DNA from 2 places in the Pelorhabdus rhamnosifermentans genome. Region 2 is predicted to be linked to the other one. Evidence: riboswitches for the same ligand, from Rfam matches in the RefSeq annotation. Region 2 holds a riboswitch; the other holds the start of a gene.
What was found. A riboswitch is a leader RNA that binds a small molecule or an ion and turns the genes downstream of it on or off. The one in region 2 is predicted to bind FMN.
Positions count from the first base shown of each region.

Region 1 (9,392 bases), on a different contig from region 2:
TGACTGATATGAATACGTCGCGTCTTCATGCTTATATCTCTTATGAAGCAGGTCAACATGTATTAAGCGATGCGCAGAGCCTCAATGGCACGTATGTGAATGGAAGCCGGATTAGCCGGAAAATACTGCAGTCAGGGGATCAAATTAAAATCGGTCACACCCTGCTAAGTTATGAGGTGATCTGATGTGACGCATATAGCTTTGCCTGTCATTAGTATTGGTCAGACTTTTGCAATCATTGGGATGTTTTTGCAGTATAGTTTATTGCTTTTAATTTATTATTTTTTATATCGCATCATTCATTTCGGCTACGGTGATCTTTCAAAGCAGCCACAAGCTGCTGCTCAGACGGATTCTATTCAAGAAAGTGCAGCAAGACTTGTTGTGATGAATCCAGGGAGTGAACAGCATCTTCAGACAGAGTATGTCATTCATGAAGGAATAACATTTGGGCGCAACAAGCATAATACGGTTATTTTAGAAGATCCATTTGTTTCGTATGAACATGCCTGTATTAGCCCTGTCAGGCAAGATTATGTTCTAACTGATTTACATAGTCGAAATGGTGTTTTTGTTAATGAAACCAAGATCCAGGCAGAATGGATGCTCAGTCCGGGTGATGAAATTCGGATCGGGGCTGTCATATTTCGGTTTGAGAGGTGAGCAACGTGTTAGCTTTTGTGAAAACAGACATTGGTTTAGTACGTGAAGTGAATGAAGATCAATTTGCATTTCAACCGCCGAACCTGTTTGTTGTTGCCGACGGAATGGGGGGGCATGTGGCAGGTGAAATTGCAAGTAAATTAGCTGTTACGACGATTGCCCAATATATTGATGAGCACTTCGATAGTGAGCATATTGAGCAGATGCTTGAACGAGCTGTTCATTTGGCTAATCAGCATATTTACGAACGTTCGCAGCAAGGTCGGCAGTATTTGGGAATGGGTACTACCGTAACGGCTTGTTATGTAGTAGATAATCTTCTTTACTGGGCCCATGTAGGCGATAGTCGGATGTATCTTCTTCATGGCAGTGAACTCAAGCAAATTACAGATGATCATTCGCTTGTTGGTGAATTACTGCGTAATGGCACGATTACCAAAGCAGAAGCAGCCGTCCATCCCCAAAGAAATATTTTAACAAGGGCTGTTGGAACAAGTAGCAAAATTTTAGTTGATTCAGGTCATTTAGAATGGGAAAAAACAGATGTCATACTGCTTTGTACAGATGGTCTTAGCGGACTTGTTTCTGAAGATAAAATCAGCGAATTGTTAGTTGCAGCCCGTGAGGATGGCCAGTCTGCCATTGATTGCCTTGTTCAACAAGCGTTAGCTGCAGGAGGTCACGATAATATTACTGTGATTTTAGCTCATTATACAGGGGTAGATTAAGATGACAACTCTTTGTTCCCGTCAGGAAAGATGGCTGTTTTTCATTGCGTCAGTCATTTTTGTGAATGGGTTGCTTGCAGTGAGTCTGGCACGTGGTGTTATTGATGTGAAGGCACTAGCCATTGCACTCGCTATCATTGTACTTGGGGCTGTCGTTCATTTAGTTATTCGTAAAATGAATCCTGTTGGCGATCCTTTCTTATTTCCTTGTTCTTTTGTCTTGGCAGCAATTGGATTGATCATGATTTATCGTCTTAAACCAGCGTTGTTTGAGCTTCAGGCGCTGTGGACTTCACTCGGGCTTCTTGTCTTTACCGTCAGTACCTACTATTTTCGTAAACTAGAAAAATTAGCTGATTATAAGTATGTTCTTGGCATTATCGGGATTGGACTTTTGCTAGCTGCTGTTTTATTTGGCGTAGATATTGGCGGACATAAAAGCTGGATTGTATTGGGTCCGATTCGGTTTCAACCCTCTGAATTTGCTAAAATTTTTGTCGTCCTTTTTTTAGCAGGGTATTTAGATGAAAACAGCGAATTATTACGCTTTGCTACGAAACGTTATGCCTTTCTTGAAATTCCTGAGTTCCGATTTTTAGCACCAATTATTTTTTTATGGATATTAACGAGTGTCATGTATGTTGTTCAACGTGATTTCGGGTCAGCCCTGTTATATTTTGGAACAGTCATTATTATGGTTTATATGGGGAGCGGCAAGGCAAGCTTCCTAGCTATTGGCTCACTGCTCTTTTTGTGTGGTAGTGCTGTTAGTTATAAGTTTTATTCTCATATTCAAACGCGGGTCGATATTTGGCTCAATCCTTGGTCTGATCCGTCAGGACGGGCCTTTCAGATTGTTCAATCCTTGTTTGCTTTAGGCAGTGGCGGTCTTTTAGGTAGTGGACTGACCTATGGCTTTCCTGAATTGATTCCTGAAGTTCATACGGATTTTATTTTTGCTGCTATTGGTGAGGAATTGGGTTTTGCTGGCGCTACGGCTGTGATGCTACTTTATATTTTTTTGATTTATCGTGCTTTTCGAACGTCCCTTCAGGCTCCCACCCCTTATTTAATGCTTGTAGCAGGAGGACTCGCTACTGTCTTATCTTTGCAGGTTTTTCTTATTGTCGGTGGTGTCATTAAGTTCTTTCCTTTGACAGGTATTCCTCTTCCTTGGATTAGTTATGGTGGGAGTGCCATTGTCTCTAATTTCATTTTACTTGCTATGCTTTACTCTGTATCAGGAAGAAGGTCTGCTTATGAATAATCCACTAGCAGACGCCATTCGTAAAGTTGCCTATAGTTTGCTTACACTACTTGTAGTACTAATTTTCTATTTAACTTATATTCAATTTTACGAAGGTTCCTTTTTATCATCTCATCCGCTGAATCGCCGGAGTGCACTCTTAATGAAACAAGTAGAACGGGGTGCGATACTTGATAAAAATGGCAAGATACTCGCTCAAAGCCGCTTAGACTCTGATGGTTATAAGCGTGTTTATCCGGAGGGCCGATTGTTTGCACAACTTGTTGGCTATTCCAGTGATAAATTGGGTAAAACAGGAATAGAAAGCACTGCTAATGGCGAATTATCTGGTATGAGTGATCCCTGGCGCTATTTTGGTGCCATTAGTCATGTTTTATTTACGCGGCATGGCCATTCTGTTGTTTTGAATGTGGATGCCAATGTACAAGAAGTGGCCTATCGTGCGCTGGGGAACCATAAAGGGGCTGTTGTTGCTATTTCACCGAAAACAGGCCAAATCCTGGCGCTTGTCACGAAACCTGCCTTTGATCCAAACCACATTGAAGAAGAATGGCAATCCATTTCTACTTCGACAGAGGGTCTCTTGCTGAATCGTGCTGTACAGGGACTTTATCCACCGGGTTCGACGATGAAGGTATTAACAGCCGAAGCGGCTCTATTTGAAAATGTCGCCACGATCAACAAAACCTATCAATCAAAGGGTATGCTAAAGATTCCGCCTGATTATGTACTTCATGAAATTAATGATAAAGCTTATGGAAATCTTACATTACAACAAGCTTTTGCTGTATCATCCAACGTTGTTTTTGGCAAAATTGCTTTAGAGTTAGGCCGTGCACGACTGGCCAAAGCCTATGACCGTTTTGGCTTTCAAAAATCCTTAGATCCTTCTATTTCGGAATCTATGTCTCGCCTTCCTGATTTTCCGCAGTTAAGTGACGGTGATTTAGCGCAAAGTGGTATCGGTCAGGCTAGTTTGCTTGTAACACCGCTTCGCATGGCTATGCTTGCTGCCGCTATTGCCAATCAGGGTAAAATGATGGAACCTTATTTGATGAATAAAATTGTTGATGCACAGGGGAGTATCGTCAAACAGTATTCGCCGCATGAGTGGCTGACTGCGACAACACCTGAAATTGCTTTCCTTGTCAAGCAGATGATGGTTTCTGACGTTGACCAGGGAACTGGCCGTGGCGCTGGCATATCAGGCATTTCTGTGGCTGGTAAAACAGGAACAGCTGAAAATCCTCATGGTGAGGATCATGCTTGGTTTATTGGTTTTGCACCTGCAGAACATCCGGTTGTTGCAGTTGCCGTAATTGTTGAAAATGGTGGTTTTGGCGGCACAATCGCGGCCCCAATAGCTAGGCAAGTTTTTTCAGCAGTACTACATTAAGGAGGTGAATGATTTTGCTGATAAACCGTACTCTTGATCACCGTTACACCTTGCTGGAATTAGTAGGTGGTGGTGGAATGGCTGAAGTGTATCGGGCTCATGATGAGTTATTAGATCGCTTTGTGGCTGTAAAAATACTTCGTTCGCAGTTCACGACCAATGAGGAATTTGTAACAAGATTTCGCCGGGAGGCCCAAGCAGCAGCAAAATTATCTCATCCAAACATTGTAAATGTTTATGATGTTGGGATAGATGAAGAAATTTATTACATTGTCATGGAATACATATCAGGTGAGACACTGAAAGATAAAATTGATCGTGATGGTGTTTTGTCTGTTGAAAATGCCGTCCATATTGCCGATGAAATTGCGCAGGCCCTCGAACATGCCCATCAAAATCACTTAGTTCACTGTGATATTAAACCGCATAATATTATGGTAACAACATCGGGACGTATTAAGGTAACGGACTTTGGTATTGCTCGTGCTGTTACGTCGGCTACGATGGTTCATACGGGTACGATTATTGGTTCTGTACATTATTTCTCCCCAGAGCAGGCCAAGGGAGCTCCTGTTAGTGCGCAATCAGATATTTATTCGTTGGGTGTTGTTCTCTATGAAATGCTGACAGGAAAGGTGCCTTTTGAAGGCGATTCACCCATTAGTATTGCTATTAAACATATTCAAGAGGAACCTGTTCCTCCTTGCCAGATTAATTCAGAAATTCCGCCGTTAGTCGAGGCGATTGTTTTAAAAGCGATGGCGAAACAGCCTGAAGACAGATTCTCTAATATTAGTGAAATGATTAATGATCTCCATTTGGCACAAGGTTATTTGCGTGATGACAGCACGCGGCGTATTTCTCGTGAAGAATATCCGACACAGCTCTTAACAGGTATGAATGAAGCCTTACGTGACAGTGGACATGACCGAACAACAGCGTTGCAACCGAACGCAATGGAACTTGCCAATAAGCGTCGGAAAAAAGCCTGGGCCATTGCAATTGTATTCTTTTTATTACTAGGATTTGCTGGTGGTGCCTTTTTAGCATTTGGTAAATTTTGGAGTGGAGCTGAAGTGGCTGTGCCTGACGTAACAGGAAAATCCGTGGAGCAGGCCAAAAATATTTTGACAAGCCATAATCTCAGAGTTTCCGTCTCGGAAGTATTTAATGATAAAGTGGCTGCTGGACAGGTTATTTCGCAAACCCCTGAAGCAGGTAGTGTTGTAAAGGAACAACGGACAATTAATTTGATTGTCAGCCGTGGGGGTGAAGTGACATCTGTGCCTGATTTACGGGGATTAAGCCGCCGCGATGCCGAAATTGCGCTAAAAAATGCCGGTCTTGTATTAGGCAAGGTTGACGAGCAATCGTCTAGTGATGCACCGCCTGATTCTGTTTTAAGTCAGTATCCTCGTCCACCTGCTCAAGTAAGCAAGGGGACGGCAGTGGATATTGTGGTAAATAAGGCGGCAGTGAAGAAGCAGATGTTACCCGATTTTAGGGGAACAGTTTTGAGTGCTGTTTCGGCACAATTAGATAATTTGAAATTGAAAGTAGGGAATGTGACTGAGGTCGCTAGCGATAAATATCCTCCAGGCACCATTATTGACCAACGTCCAGCACCCAATTCGGAACTTGTTGAAGGTGGAGCAGTTGACTTTACTGTGGCTAAAGCAGGCAGTTCTGCCAAACGGGCGACTGTCTCCATTACTGTGCCAGATGGGCCTGTTCGTCAAGCAGTCCAAATTGTTGTAACTGATTCTAATGGTCGCCGTGTTGTTTATGAGAACGTACATAAGCCAGGCGATAAGATTGAAAAGCAAGTGGAAGGCAGTGGCTCTGTGCGTGTCCAAATCTATATTAACGGCGGGCTTTTGCAAGAGCAAACATTATAGGAGTGATGGGAATTGGCAGGAATTCGGCTATGCTGTTAAAAGGAATCGTCGTAAAGGCATACAATAGCTATTACGCTGTACAAACAGACAAGGAATCCAAAATTGTTCTTTGCACAGTGAGAGGACGGTTAAAACAAGCAAGGTTTACCTTGCTTGTTGGTGACCAAGTGGAGTACACCGTAAGCAGCGGACAAAAAGGATCGATTGAAGCCATTTTGCCACGTGTGAGCATGTTAAAGCGTCCCATGGTGGCCAATGTCGATCAAGTGGTTCTTACCTTTGCCTGTCGTCATCCTGATTTTAGTTTGCAAATTGTGGATCGCTTTCTTGTTCTTGCTGAGGCTTCTCAGCTTCATTCTGTGCTGTGTTTTAACAAGGTTGATCTTGCGAATCGGCAGGAAATTGAACAAGTAGCCGATATGTATCGCGCTATCGGTTATCCTGTGCTCATTGTTGCTGCCAAACAGCATGAGGGTATTGAGGACTTGCGTCGGTTACTTCATGATCATATTTCCGTGTTTGCCGGACCGAGTGGTGTGGGTAAATCAACTCTATTAAATGCAATTGAACCAGGGCTGTTACTTAAAACAGGCGATTTAAGTGAAAAAATTGGCCGCGGCAAGCATACAACCCGTCATGCCGAACTTTTATCCTTGATCGGGAATGGCTTTGTTGTTGATACACCGGGTTTTTCTTTTACGGAGTTTATTGATATGGCAGAACAAGAAGTGCGAGATTGCTTTCCTGAATTCCATGAGCTTCAAGCTCCTTGTAAATTTAGTTCCTGCCTGCATGACCGTGAGCCTCAGTGCGGGGTGAAGAAAGCTGTATTACAAGATGAAATTTGTTCAAGCCGTTATGAAAATTACTTAGCCATTCTTCATGAGATACAAGCAAATAAAAAGGGGTATAGATCATGAATACAATTAAAATTGCTCCATCCATTTTATCAGCCGATTTTTCTTGCCTGGCTGACGAAATAAAACGAGTCGAAGAGGCGGGTGCCGATCTTATCCATATTGATGTGATGGATGGTCATTTTGTGCCTAATCTCACCTTTGGTCCACCTGTTGTTGCTGCCATCCGTAAAGTAACAAAGTTACCCTTTGATGTGCACCTCATGATTACCAATCCCGAGGAGTTTATTACGCCTTTTGCCAAGGCAGGTGCCGATATTCTTACGGTTCACGCCGAAACAACGCATCATTTGCACAAAGCCTTACAGGAAATTCATGGTTTGGGTATGAAAGCGGGGGTTTCTTTGAATCCGGCTACACCTCTGACCTTAATTGAGGAAGTCCTAGAGGATATTGATATGATTCTTATTATGACTGTCAATCCAGGTTTCGGTGGTCAATCTTTTATTCCCTCTACTTTACATAAAATTAAGCGCTTGCGAGCTATGCTTAATGAACAAAAGCTTAGTACGAATATTGAAGTAGATGGTGGTATTACGACTCAAAATGCGGTGGAAGCTATTCAAGCAGGTGCAACTATTCTTGTGGCAGGATCTGCTATTTATTCTGCTCAGGACATGAAGGAGACTGTTCAGCTTCTTAAGGGTTGCTAAGGCTGATTGGTTGTGGTAAACTATATGTAAGTTGAGGATATGACCTCGATAAAATATAATAATATAGCCTTTGGGGCCAGGTGAGAAAGAAGTTCTTTCAATTCCTGACCGGCGGTAAAGCCCGCGAGCCGTAATGGTTGATCCGGTGTAGTTCCGGAGCCGACAGTAAAGTCTGGATGAAAAAAGGCGCACAAGTATTGCTTGTTATTTGAGCTGTTTTTAAGCCCCATTGTAAGATTTTCTTACAAGGCTTGAAAACAGCTTTTTATATGCGCATTTTGCGTAATGTTTTAGAAGAGTGGTGGTGATTTTATGCAAAATCAAATCAAAATTCATGAGCACTATATGAAGCAGGCTCTTCAATTAGCACGATTGGCTGCAGGTTGTACAACACCCAATCCGCTTGTTGGGGCGGTCATTGTTAAAGAGGATCAAGTGATTGGACAAGGTTACCATCATATGGCTGGAACGCCGCATGCTGAGATTCATGCTCTCCGTGAGGCTGGCGACGAGGCCAAGGGAGCAACGCTTTATGTAACACTTGAGCCTTGTTGTCATTCAGGGCGTACGGGTCCTTGCACAGAAGCCATTATTTCAGCTGGGATTGCGAAAGTTGTTGTTGCCATTACTGATCCCAATCCCCTTGTAGCAGGTCAAGGCCTGCGCCGTCTTCGTGAGCAGGGAATCGAAGTAATTGATGGTGTTTGCTGCCTTGAGGCTGTGCGTCTTAATGAAGCATTTGTGAAATGGGTTACATCTCATATGCCTTTTGTATTATTAAAGGCAGCCATGACACTAGATGGAAAAATTGCTACAGCAACGAAAAAATCAAAATGGATTACAGGAGATGAAGCCCGGCAGCGTGTCCATCTGTTGCGCAATCAATATGACGGCATTTTAGTTGGTATTGGAACGGTGCTTGCCGATGATCCGCTGCTTACGACGCGCTTACCTGATCGAGAAGGGTGCCAGCCTACACGAATCATTGTGGATAGTTTAGCACGTACGCCACTGACAAGCCAAGTCGTCGTGAATAAACAGGCGCCAACCATTATTGCTGTAACTGAGGCGGCACCGCAAGAAAGAATTGAGGCTCTTAAGGAATGTGGTGTCGAAGTCATGCTTGTTTCGTCTGGAGTCGGCGGCATTGATTTGCGTCCGTTATTTTTTGAGCTGGCCAAGCGGCCCTTGACAAGTATCTTGGTTGAGGGAGGCGCTGGCGTGAATAGCTCTGTTTTGGCCGAAAACCTTGTGGATAAAGTGGAATGGTTTATTGCTCCGAAAATTTTCGGCGGAACAAATGCACCTTCGCCTGTTGCTGGCCCGGGAGTAGCGGACATCGCTGCTGCCTATGAATTGGAAGAAGTCAGTATAACTCAGTTTGGTAGTGATCTCATGGTGAGCGGTTACATAAAAAGCAGGGAGGCGCGTGATGTTTACCGGACTTGTGGAAGAATGTGGTAGAATAAAAAAAATAACAGCTACAGCTCGCTCGGTACGCTTGACAGTCGAAGCAAAAAAGATACTTGATGATGTCAAAATCGGTGACAGTATTGCTGTAAACGGCGCTTGTCTGACTGTAGTAGATCAGGGTGATAGCTTTTTTGTTGCCGATGTCATGCCAGAAACAGTCAAGCAGACGGGACTCAAAGAATTACAGACAGGTGCCGCCGTAAATTTAGAGCGGACGTTGCGCATCGGTGACAGATTAGGTGGTCATATTGTCAGTGGCCATGTTGATGGTATTGGCAAGATTACGGGAATTTCAAAAGACGATATTGCAGTGCTGCTGACCATTGAAAGCACGCCTGATGTCATGAAATATATTGTGAGAAAAGGCTCTATAGCCATTGATGGAATTAGTTTGACT
Region 1 covers NZ_JAHGVE010000004.1:97,264-106,655, forward strand. The annotation lists gene Ga0466249_RS27095 (FHA domain-containing protein) at 1-185, shown strand, start outside; gene Ga0466249_RS27505 (FHA domain-containing protein) at 187-663, shown strand; gene Ga0466249_RS06560 (Stp1/IreP family PP2C-type Ser/Thr phosphatase) at 669-1,391, shown strand; gene Ga0466249_RS06565 (FtsW/RodA/SpoVE family cell cycle protein) at 1,393-2,658, shown strand; gene Ga0466249_RS06570 (peptidoglycan D,D-transpeptidase FtsI family protein) at 2,651-4,054, shown strand; gene pknB (Stk1 family PASTA domain-containing Ser/Thr kinase) at 4,069-5,952, shown strand; gene rsgA (ribosome small subunit-dependent GTPase A) at 5,958-6,872, shown strand; gene rpe (ribulose-phosphate 3-epimerase) at 6,869-7,522, shown strand; FMN riboswitch at 7,585-7,714, shown strand; gene ribD (bifunctional diaminohydroxyphosphoribosylaminopyrimidine deaminase/5-amino-6-(5-phosphoribosylamino)uracil reductase RibD) at 7,835-8,986, shown strand; gene Ga0466249_RS06595 (riboflavin synthase) at 8,955-9,392, shown strand, end outside.
Region 1: another riboswitch for FMN. It lies ahead of ribD (bifunctional diaminohydroxyphosphoribosylaminopyrimidine deaminase/5-amino-6-(5-phosphoribosylamino)uracil reductase RibD); the one in region 2 lies ahead of ribB (3,4-dihydroxy-2-butanone-4-phosphate synthase).

Region 2 (9,392 bases):
TAAAAGTTTTTCCAGACGATCTAATCCCTTCTCAAGCACCGTAAGCTGAATGAGAAGCTCATGAGGATTTTGACTTTTAAACCGAAAAAATAACACCATGACAAATAAAAGAACTATACAATTTAAGCCAATCAAGATCCCCGTTTCAACCATGATAACCTCCCGACTTTCTTGCTATAACATTCTGCGTGAACAAAAGCTTTCCCTGCCTCGGTGTAGCGCCCGAATATGTACAAAAAAGAGCGCCGCAGCGCTCAACTAACTTCAATCACTTTCGTTTCTGTGCAGGTAATCTTCTTCTCTCTCCCATCCATTTGAGTATGAAGCACGACAGGGCCACCCCATAATTCCACGATATATTTTAGTGTTTGGTGCGCATAATTCATTTCTAACTCACGACCATCAAAATCATGTTTCAAAACAAGTATTCCTTTTTCAACTGTTTGAGGCTCAATAACAGGTATCCCACTCATCCCCACTGAATTCACCAAATGATCCCGTACCTTTTGCCATCCTTCGTCATCAGAAATTTCACTAATTACCAACTCTTTCTCTTCCACTTCATAGGAAAACAGATGCAGTTCCTCGCAAAGCTCCCGCGTCAAATAACGCCGCAAAAAAGATTGATCCCGTTCTTCGGCCCGAATGGCCTTGAGCTTCTCCCTTCCCAGCATTTTATCCAGCGATTCAAACATTTTAAAGCCCACAAAATACGGATTAATGCTTCCTTGATAAGGACGAATCACGAGATGATGACGTTGTAAAAATTCCAAGTAAAGATTCTGTGGTAAATCAAGCTTTTTCAATATTTCATAGTGCCAATAACTGGCCCAACCCTCATTCATAATTTTTGTTTCAATTTGAGGAATAAAATAAAGTGTCTCTTCGCGTACAATGTGAATGAGGTCCTGCTCCCACTCAGTCAACCGCCCTTGCTCAGCCAGAAACCCTAATAAGTCATTTTTTAGCCGATCAGGTACAATCTGTTCTTTCTCTTGCGACTGTTCCAGTAAGTTCAGCGGCTTAGGCAGCTTAGTCCTGGGAATCTGGTATTTGAGAGCATGAGCTGCGTCTAAAATGCGATCGACTTTTTCCGAACCAATATGGGGATTCTGGATATAATCGCGTACCCGATTCGCATGAGCCTTAAACATTTCAATCGTCAATTCCGCCCGCGTATTTTGTTTGAACAGCCGATTGTTTTTAAAAAAGTCATTATGCCCATAAACATGAGCCATCGTCAAAATCTGTAATAACAAGGTATTGTCTTTCATTAAATAGGCAATACAAGGATCAGAATTAATCACCATTTCATAAGGAAGTCCCGTAAGATTATACTGATAGAAGGTCTTCTGCCGCTCGTAAGCTTTACCAAAACTCCAGTGAGGATAATGTGATGGCATACCAACATAAGCTTCATAACACAACATATCTTCGTAACTGCAAATTTCAAAATGCTGCTCATAACAATTAAGACCGATAGTATAAACTAACTGTTCAATTTTTTCATTCCAGGAGACAAGATCTTTTAGTGTATAATCAGTCATGATCATTCCCTCCTGTCTGATCCTTTTCCAGTATCTTTTTAAAAGCGGGCCAAATATCTTCTTTTCGGACCATCGAAGCCATCACAAAATTGTCAGCCTTGACACTCTTCTCAAACTCACCCCGAATCGAACTTCCCCACTGCGGCGTGCCCACATGTCCGTAGCCAAAGAGATTGCAAATCCGACAAAGTTCCTGAGCCAAATCAACTGCCTTCGCATTGTCTTCCGACCAATTATCCCCATCAGAGCAATGAAAAGCATAAATATTCCAGATCGTTGGATTGTATCGTTGTTCAATAATTTCCAATGCTTTAGCATACCCGCTGCTAATAAAAGTACCGCCCGATTCCCCTTTATGAAAAAACTCCTGTTCAGTCACTTCTTTCGCTTCCGTCGTATGTGCAATGAACACCACTTCGACTTGTTCATATTTATAGCACACAAACTGATAAAGCAGAAAATAAAAACTTCTTGCCAAATATTTTCTCGTCTGATCCATGGAACCAGAAGTATCCATAATGCAAATCACTACAGCATTGGAATGAAAATCAACATCTTCTTTGACTCGAAAATACTTGAGATCATCTTCGCGAAATGGAATGCGTTCAGGGGAAAGCTCCAATTCCTGGTTCTGACAAGATTCCTCATCTCGCGCAGCCGTCTGTTGCCGTTTTAATTTCTCAATGACCGTACGTTTTTTAGCCAAGCGGGGTGGAATGCCTTTCTTCTGAAATCCCGAACGTTTATGCTTGTGCTTTGTTTCAATTTGTGAAAATTTTTTTCGATCCATATCAGGCAGATTTAAATCTTCAAATAAATATTCTACAAGTTCATCCAAGGTAATTTCCGTTTCAAAAATATCTTCACCTGCTTCACTGCCTGCTTGCCCCGAACCGCCCTTGCTCGGATCGGCTTCGTCTGTCTGACCAACAACCTGCCCGCGCTCTTCGCCACCGTTTCCAGCGCCTGTACCGGGAGTATTTTTACCATAAATAAATTGGTACTCTTTGATTCCCTTGACTGGAATCTTAATTTTTTTATTGCCACTCTGACCGATAATGCTTTCTTCCGCTACAATACTGCCGATGTTTTTTTTAATCGCATCTTCTACTAACTGCCGATGCCTTTTCCGATCCCATTGCGAACGATCCGAACTAGCCTTGCCACCGCCTTTAAAAATCGCCATGTCATTTCCCTCCTACCGATCAGACGGCTATTTTAAAAGTCTAGTCTTTCCAAAGATTATTTGCCGCGTATTTCAAAATGACATTGCAACAATGATCACAATAACCGCTCCGCTTCATTTCTTCCACCATCGCATCATATTTACCATCTTGCTCACGGTCTCTCACCTTGGCTTTCGTCACAACCCGTGATAATTCTTTCACCGAAGCAGTAAGTTTCTTTTCAATCGCTTCTTTTAAAGGTTCATAGCTCTTGTACTCAATCTTGCCGCCACTGCGCAGCAAAGAAAACATATACGAAGTCACATCTTGCCTAAACCCCGTAGCAGCTGAACCAGTAATGCCAATCTGCTCTTCAATGGATTGCAAGAACTTAATATCTGGTTCCAGTTCCTCGCCTGTATGAGCATCTTTTAATTTTGACGAATTAGCAAAAGCCTCAGCGTGATCCAAATAATTATTAAACAAACTTTCAGCTTGCTCCTGATAGCCATGAATAAAGGCTCTTGTTACTTCTTTTTCCAATAGCTTATGGTACTCTTTTTTAATAGTATCTTGCAAAAAGCCCAAATAACGTTTCTTATCATCTTCGCCAATCGCCATTTCCTTCACGGCTTTAACTAGCGTATCCATAATCGCAATCGGATTAATGCAAGCCGATTCCGCCTCGGAAAGAGCGGTGTCAATAGCCTTCATGATAAAACGGGTGGAGATACCTGTCATGCCTTCTCGTTGTGCTTCATCATGCAATTCAAAAATATCGACTTTTTTTGTCGACCCCTTTTCCACGATTTCTTCGCCATTATAGATTTTCAATTTCGTCAAAGGATCAACTTTCGCCGACGGAGCCAGACGGGTTAAAATAGCAAACATCGAAGCTACCTCAATCGTATGAGGAGCAATATGAGCGGCAAAAGAACTATTGTTCAGCATTTTATGATAAATCTTCACTTCTTCATCTAACTCCAGACAATAAGGAACTTCTACTTTCACAATACGGTCGAGAATGGCTTCATTCGTATGATCCGACTTAAATTTATTCCATTCCGCTTCATTGGAATGAGCCAAAATAATGCCGTCAAAATAGATCATGGATCCCTTGCCTGGTGAAGGAATGGATTTTTCTTGCGTCGCCGTGATCATAGTATGCAAATATTCCACGTCATTTTTAAAAACTTCAATAAACTCTACAATTCCTCTATTCCCTACATTAAATGCGCCATTTAACGATAGCACCCGGGGATCATCTTCTGAATACAAATCCATTTTAGAGATATCGACAGATCCGGAAAGTACAGACGTATCCTGATTATTTGGATCAACGGGCGGTACCACTCCTACTCCCTTACGGGAACGAATAGAAAACTCTGATACCGTCACTGGATAACGTTCATATTCCCCGTGATAGTCATTTTTCAAACGATAACGGCAAATGGGGCACAAATCGCCTTCAATTTTTATTCCCAACAATTCCTCAAATTGTGGTCGAAGATGTTTAGGAATTAAATGCAGCGGTTCTTCCCGCATAGGACAATCTTGAATGGTATATATAGGCGGACTTATTTCTAACGCTTTCTTCAAGGCTTCCATCAAGGAAGACTTACCAGCACCCACGGGGCCCACCAAATAAAGAACTTGGCGAGATTCTTCCCCTTTCATTGCTGATGAATGAAAATACCGCATAATTTTCATAATGCTTTTATCAATACCAAAAAATTGGTCCCCAAAAAATCGATATTTACGTAAAGTATCATTACCATAAACTCTTTTCAAACGAGGATCTTCTTCCGTTTTGACGATATCGACTCCGGCAGACATCAGAAGTTCATACATACGTTGATGAGACAGCATGACGACTTTTGGATTTTCTTTCACAATGGCCAAGTAATCAAGCAGCGTTCCGGAAAATTGCTGATGCTTTCTTTCCTCCCTGTCTTGTTTGATCAGGTTTACAAAATCTAAATTTGCCATACTTTCTCCTCCTTTAGTATACTATTAAAGTCCCGTTTTTTCCTTAAATCCAGTAATAATAATGATTCTTTCTCTCCAAAAGTCGGAAAATTAAACAATTTTGTACATGCTTTGTATACACATGTCCTTTATATAAAGATATTTGTTTTCATAACTATATCAAATCCGAAGATATAAGTCTATACTTTTTTAAAAAAAAAGGCATAAAAATCATTTATAATTCTATACGAATATCAAATTAGCTACTATATTTCAGGATGGACTTATATAATTTTAGGAACTGATAAATCAGGGTCTAGTAACCAGTATATGTATGTGCGAGACGATCAACGACAAAACAATAGAAAAAGCTTGCTCAAAACAAAGTTTTAAGCAAGCTTTTTCTATTAGCTAATTTCCTCATTATCTTCCCATGCTTTTTCGATAAGCAATAATATCATTAACCGTCACTACAACCATATGATGTTTCTCAGCAAAGGTAATAATTTCCGGCAATCGTGCCATCGTACCATCACAATTAGTCAATTCACACAATACACCATAAGGTTTGAGTCCGGCAAGTCGCATTAAATCTACATTGGCCTCCGTATGTCCCTGGCGTTCCAACACACCGCCTTGCTTAGCCCTTAATGGAAAAACATGACCAGGATGCCGAAGCGCTTCCGGTCGGGCAGGATCAGCAATAGCTGCTTTTACTGTCGCAACCCTGTCAGCAGCAGAAACACCGGTAGTGACTCCGCTCGCCGCTTCAATGGATATAGTAAAAGGCGTTTGAAAACTACTTGTATTGACATCTACCATCATCGGCAAATCTAAAGCCAGCGCTCGTTCAGGCGGCAAACATAAACAAACAATACCGCTTCCCTCACGAATAAGCATAGCCATTTGCTCATTTGTCAAAGACTCTGCTGCAAAGAACATATCGCCTTCGTTTTCCCGGTTTTCATCATCCGTTACTAAAATTCCCTGACCGTTCCGTAAAGCTTGGAGAGCGTTTTCCACCCTAAGAGCAGAATGACCAAATCGAGTTAATAAAGTTTGATTCATAGTAAAATTCCTCCTAAAAATTAGTTGGACTTACCAGAATCAGGGCAAAGAAATAGACAGTTCGCTATTCAATTCAGAAATCAAAACCAATTGGCAGACTGCCTTATCCTCTTCAGTCCGGACTATACCGTCGGCACTGGCCTTTCACCAGTTCTGCTAACTCTCCAAAATGAAGAGCGCTCGCGGGCTCCCCAGTAACACTGGGATACCGCCGATGGGGACTTTCACCCCGCCCTGAGAATAAGTCACTAACGTAAGTGTATACGTTGGTATTCAAGTTGTCAACAATACCTGAAATCACAACCCCCATCTCCTGTCATTAACTAGCGATGGGGGTTATGATTTAGATTACGCCACTACGACAGGGAATGCGGCAATATAATCCAAACTAATTGCCACTTCTGTTGTGAGATTAGCAATAGTCAGTGGAAAATTCGGTGGAGGTGTAGCTCCCGTAACATTCACTACTCCTTTTGATTTTTTAACTCTATAGTATTATATTCTTATGTTAAGTTAACATGATAAAAAAGTAAGATTTAAACAAAAAAATTCCCTACCCCGGCTTAAACCGAGATCGGGAATTTATACTTGTAATTTAATCCTTATTATCTATATCAGAATGTCGACAAAGTTCTTGATAATTATAAGGATTAATAAAAGCCCACCCTATTAAAGATCCAAATAAGATTGCTAATACTAACGCCCCTATCATTTCATACGCCACCTTCTACTGATTTGTCCATAATTATAAAAAAGCAAAAAACTCATGCCACTTTCGTGACACAAGTTCAACATTGAACTTCATATATAATTATTTTAATAAAGTATACACCCATTTTATAAGAAAAACAACTTTTCTCCTTAAAATTTATGTTGAAGCCTACAATAACAGAATTATTATTCCCAATTTTTACAAACGTCGCTCCATTTTAGGCCCTGCGCATATTGATATAACTCATCACAACTTAATTCTATGGCAGAATTGCTGCTGCCACAGGCAGGAAAGACCGTTTCGAACCTTTTTAATGAAACATCTACATAAACGCTGACTGCTTCATTTTTAATACCAAAAGGGCAAACTCCCCCTACGGCATGACCTGTTAGATCAAGAACCTCCTCGGGTGATAACATTTTCGCCTTAATTCCAAACTCTGACTTAAACTTGCGGTTGTCCACTTTTGCATCACCCGCAGTCACAACTAAGATACAGCCTTTCTCGCTTTTAAAAGAAAGTGTCTTTGCAATCCGTGCCGGAATAACATTCAGCGCATGCGCTGCAAGCTCAACAGTTGCACTCGATTCATCAAATTCTAAAATATCCTTTTCCCTGCCATATTGTTTAAAATAATCTTTGACCGCTTCTATTGCCATTTTTCTATTCCCCTTGCATGTTTTATTACATCAATAATATCCAAATTGATGTCACTGTAATCAAAACTGTTATTATCTTTATTTCTCATAAAAGATAAAATTCCTGCCAACTCGTAAAAATCCACTTGCATTTTATGTCATTAAAGCATATATAATTATCTTATATCAGGTAAATTTTTCGAAAGAGGAGGGATTGTCCTGCCATGAAATTATTTAATGGTTAGGGTTATCATTAGCTTTTAGACTTAAACTATTCAGATAAAAAAATATTAAGGCATTCTACAAATGCCTCAGTAAGCGAAAATGAAAGGAAACTATGATGAATTTATTTGAGAAAGTAAACCAGCTAGGAGATTTTCACGGAATAGATTTTATTGGCGTAGCCGGAATTGAAAGTTACAAGAAAGAGATCAGTAGCATTGGCGGATACATAGCGAACGACTACCCACGAGCATTATCAATCGGAATTGCATTGCCTGTCAGTATCATTCGTTTATTAGAAAACAGCGACATCTATGAAAATATACTTGAATATAAAACACATGCCTATGATGTGATTAATGATCGGCTCGATCAATTTTCTTCTATAATAAGTTCTGTTATTCAAAAAAATGGTCATCATGTAATGCCGCTCCCTGCAGCAGAACGTATCGACAATACTAGAGTCTGTGCTTCTGTTTCGCATAAGTTAATTGCGCGTTTAGCGGGTTTTGGCTGGATCGGAAAAAACTGCCTTTTGATTAATCCGGCTTACGGTCCGGCTGTACGATGGACAACCGTACTCACTGATGCTCCTTTTAAAGAAAACAAGACCCTCATGGATAACCGTTGCGGCTCATGTACCCAGTGCACCAATTCCTGCCCAGCAAAAGCCATTCGAGGAAGATTATTCTCCGAAGAAGAGTCTCGTGATCAAAGGCTAGACGTAAATAAATGTGAAAAATATTTTGAAAAGCTTAAAATATCAAATAAGCTCCAGGTATGTGGCATGTGCATTTCTGCTTGCCCGCACCTAAAAAAGCAGGAAATTGATTAATCTCAAGCAAAAAATTGTCAACAAAAAAAATAAAAGCCGTCTCACCATGACGGCCCACTATGTAATTCGCTTATAGTATTCATTTATTAACATATCAAGTTTTTGACTGATCAATAGCACATCGGGATGGTCAATTCCCTTCCTCAATCCTAAACTCTGCATCACATGACGCAATAATTCTATCTTTATTAACAATTTATTCATAGAACCGCCTTTGTATTTTCCTAGAATCATATTGTTTTTTTACAAATTTCGATAAAACCAAATAATTTCCTGCTCAGCTTTAATAAACAGGACTTTCTATCCAATCTATACTACCCTTCTTTTTTTTGAATTCACTTCCCGCATAGAATATGCCCTTTTCAAACATAAAAACGGATTATCTAAAAACCGTACCAACGCTACGAGTATAATCTACCATACAAATATCAAAAAAAAATCTCCCCCTCAGCGATTAAGCCAAGCTAGAAGATTTCCCTAAAAACTCATCTTATTTCAACAACCGGCATAGCGTTAGATAAGTATTGGGCTTGATAAAAGTCCATCCTATGAAGGTCCCGAACAAAATTGCTACTATAAATGTGAGTATCATTTTTATAAATCACCTCCGCTTTATTGAATACGCTTACTGTAATATAATACCATAAAGGTAAATAATGTCAATTGCACATTTATCTGAGCATTGATGACCTTCAAACTAATAAAGTCCCTACCCCAGCCGCGGCGGCCAGACAGGGACTTTATCTTCACAGCATAGTTATTTCTGTGAGCCTAACATTTTGCTAAGTACAGGCTTGATATTCCATTCTATTTGCGCATTCGTCAGTCGCTCCTAAAAAATGGATGCAAAATACTAATTAACAACTAGAAAAGTCATTATCCCCGCAACAAAAAAACAGGAGCAAAATAATAATGATGATAATGATCCCACTGCCTCCAAAACCACGGCCTCCAAAACCCATAACAACACCTCCCTATTTTAAACAAAGATTTGGATATCGGAACATTATAGTCTATGCTGTATAATGTTATGGGTGCTGCTCTATAAAACAATAATCCCCCACCCCAGCCACTGCAGTCAGAGTAGAAGTTTCAAAACTGTATCATCGATGCGTAACATCCAGCTACGCTATACCGAATGCCAATGTTGCCATAGAATTCGTTAAATCCCGACGACTTCCACGGCTATCACTTTGCTCCATCGCACTTTCCTATTGAAACATTGGATTTATGTAA
Region 2 covers NZ_JAHGVE010000033.1:22,431-31,822, reverse strand. The annotation lists gene Ga0466249_RS23155 (DNA recombination protein RmuC) at 1-153, opposite strand, end outside; gene Ga0466249_RS23150 (SpoVR family protein) at 255-1,547, opposite strand; gene yhbH (sporulation protein YhbH) at 1,540-2,733, opposite strand; gene Ga0466249_RS23140 (PrkA family serine protein kinase) at 2,774-4,702, opposite strand; gene ribB (3,4-dihydroxy-2-butanone-4-phosphate synthase) at 5,105-5,749, opposite strand; FMN riboswitch at 5,851-5,995, opposite strand; gene Ga0466249_RS23130 (YbaK/EbsC family protein) at 6,647-7,120, opposite strand; gene Ga0466249_RS23125 (4Fe-4S double cluster binding domain-containing protein) at 7,437-8,156, shown strand; gene Ga0466249_RS23120 (aspartyl-phosphate phosphatase Spo0E family protein) at 8,214-8,360, opposite strand.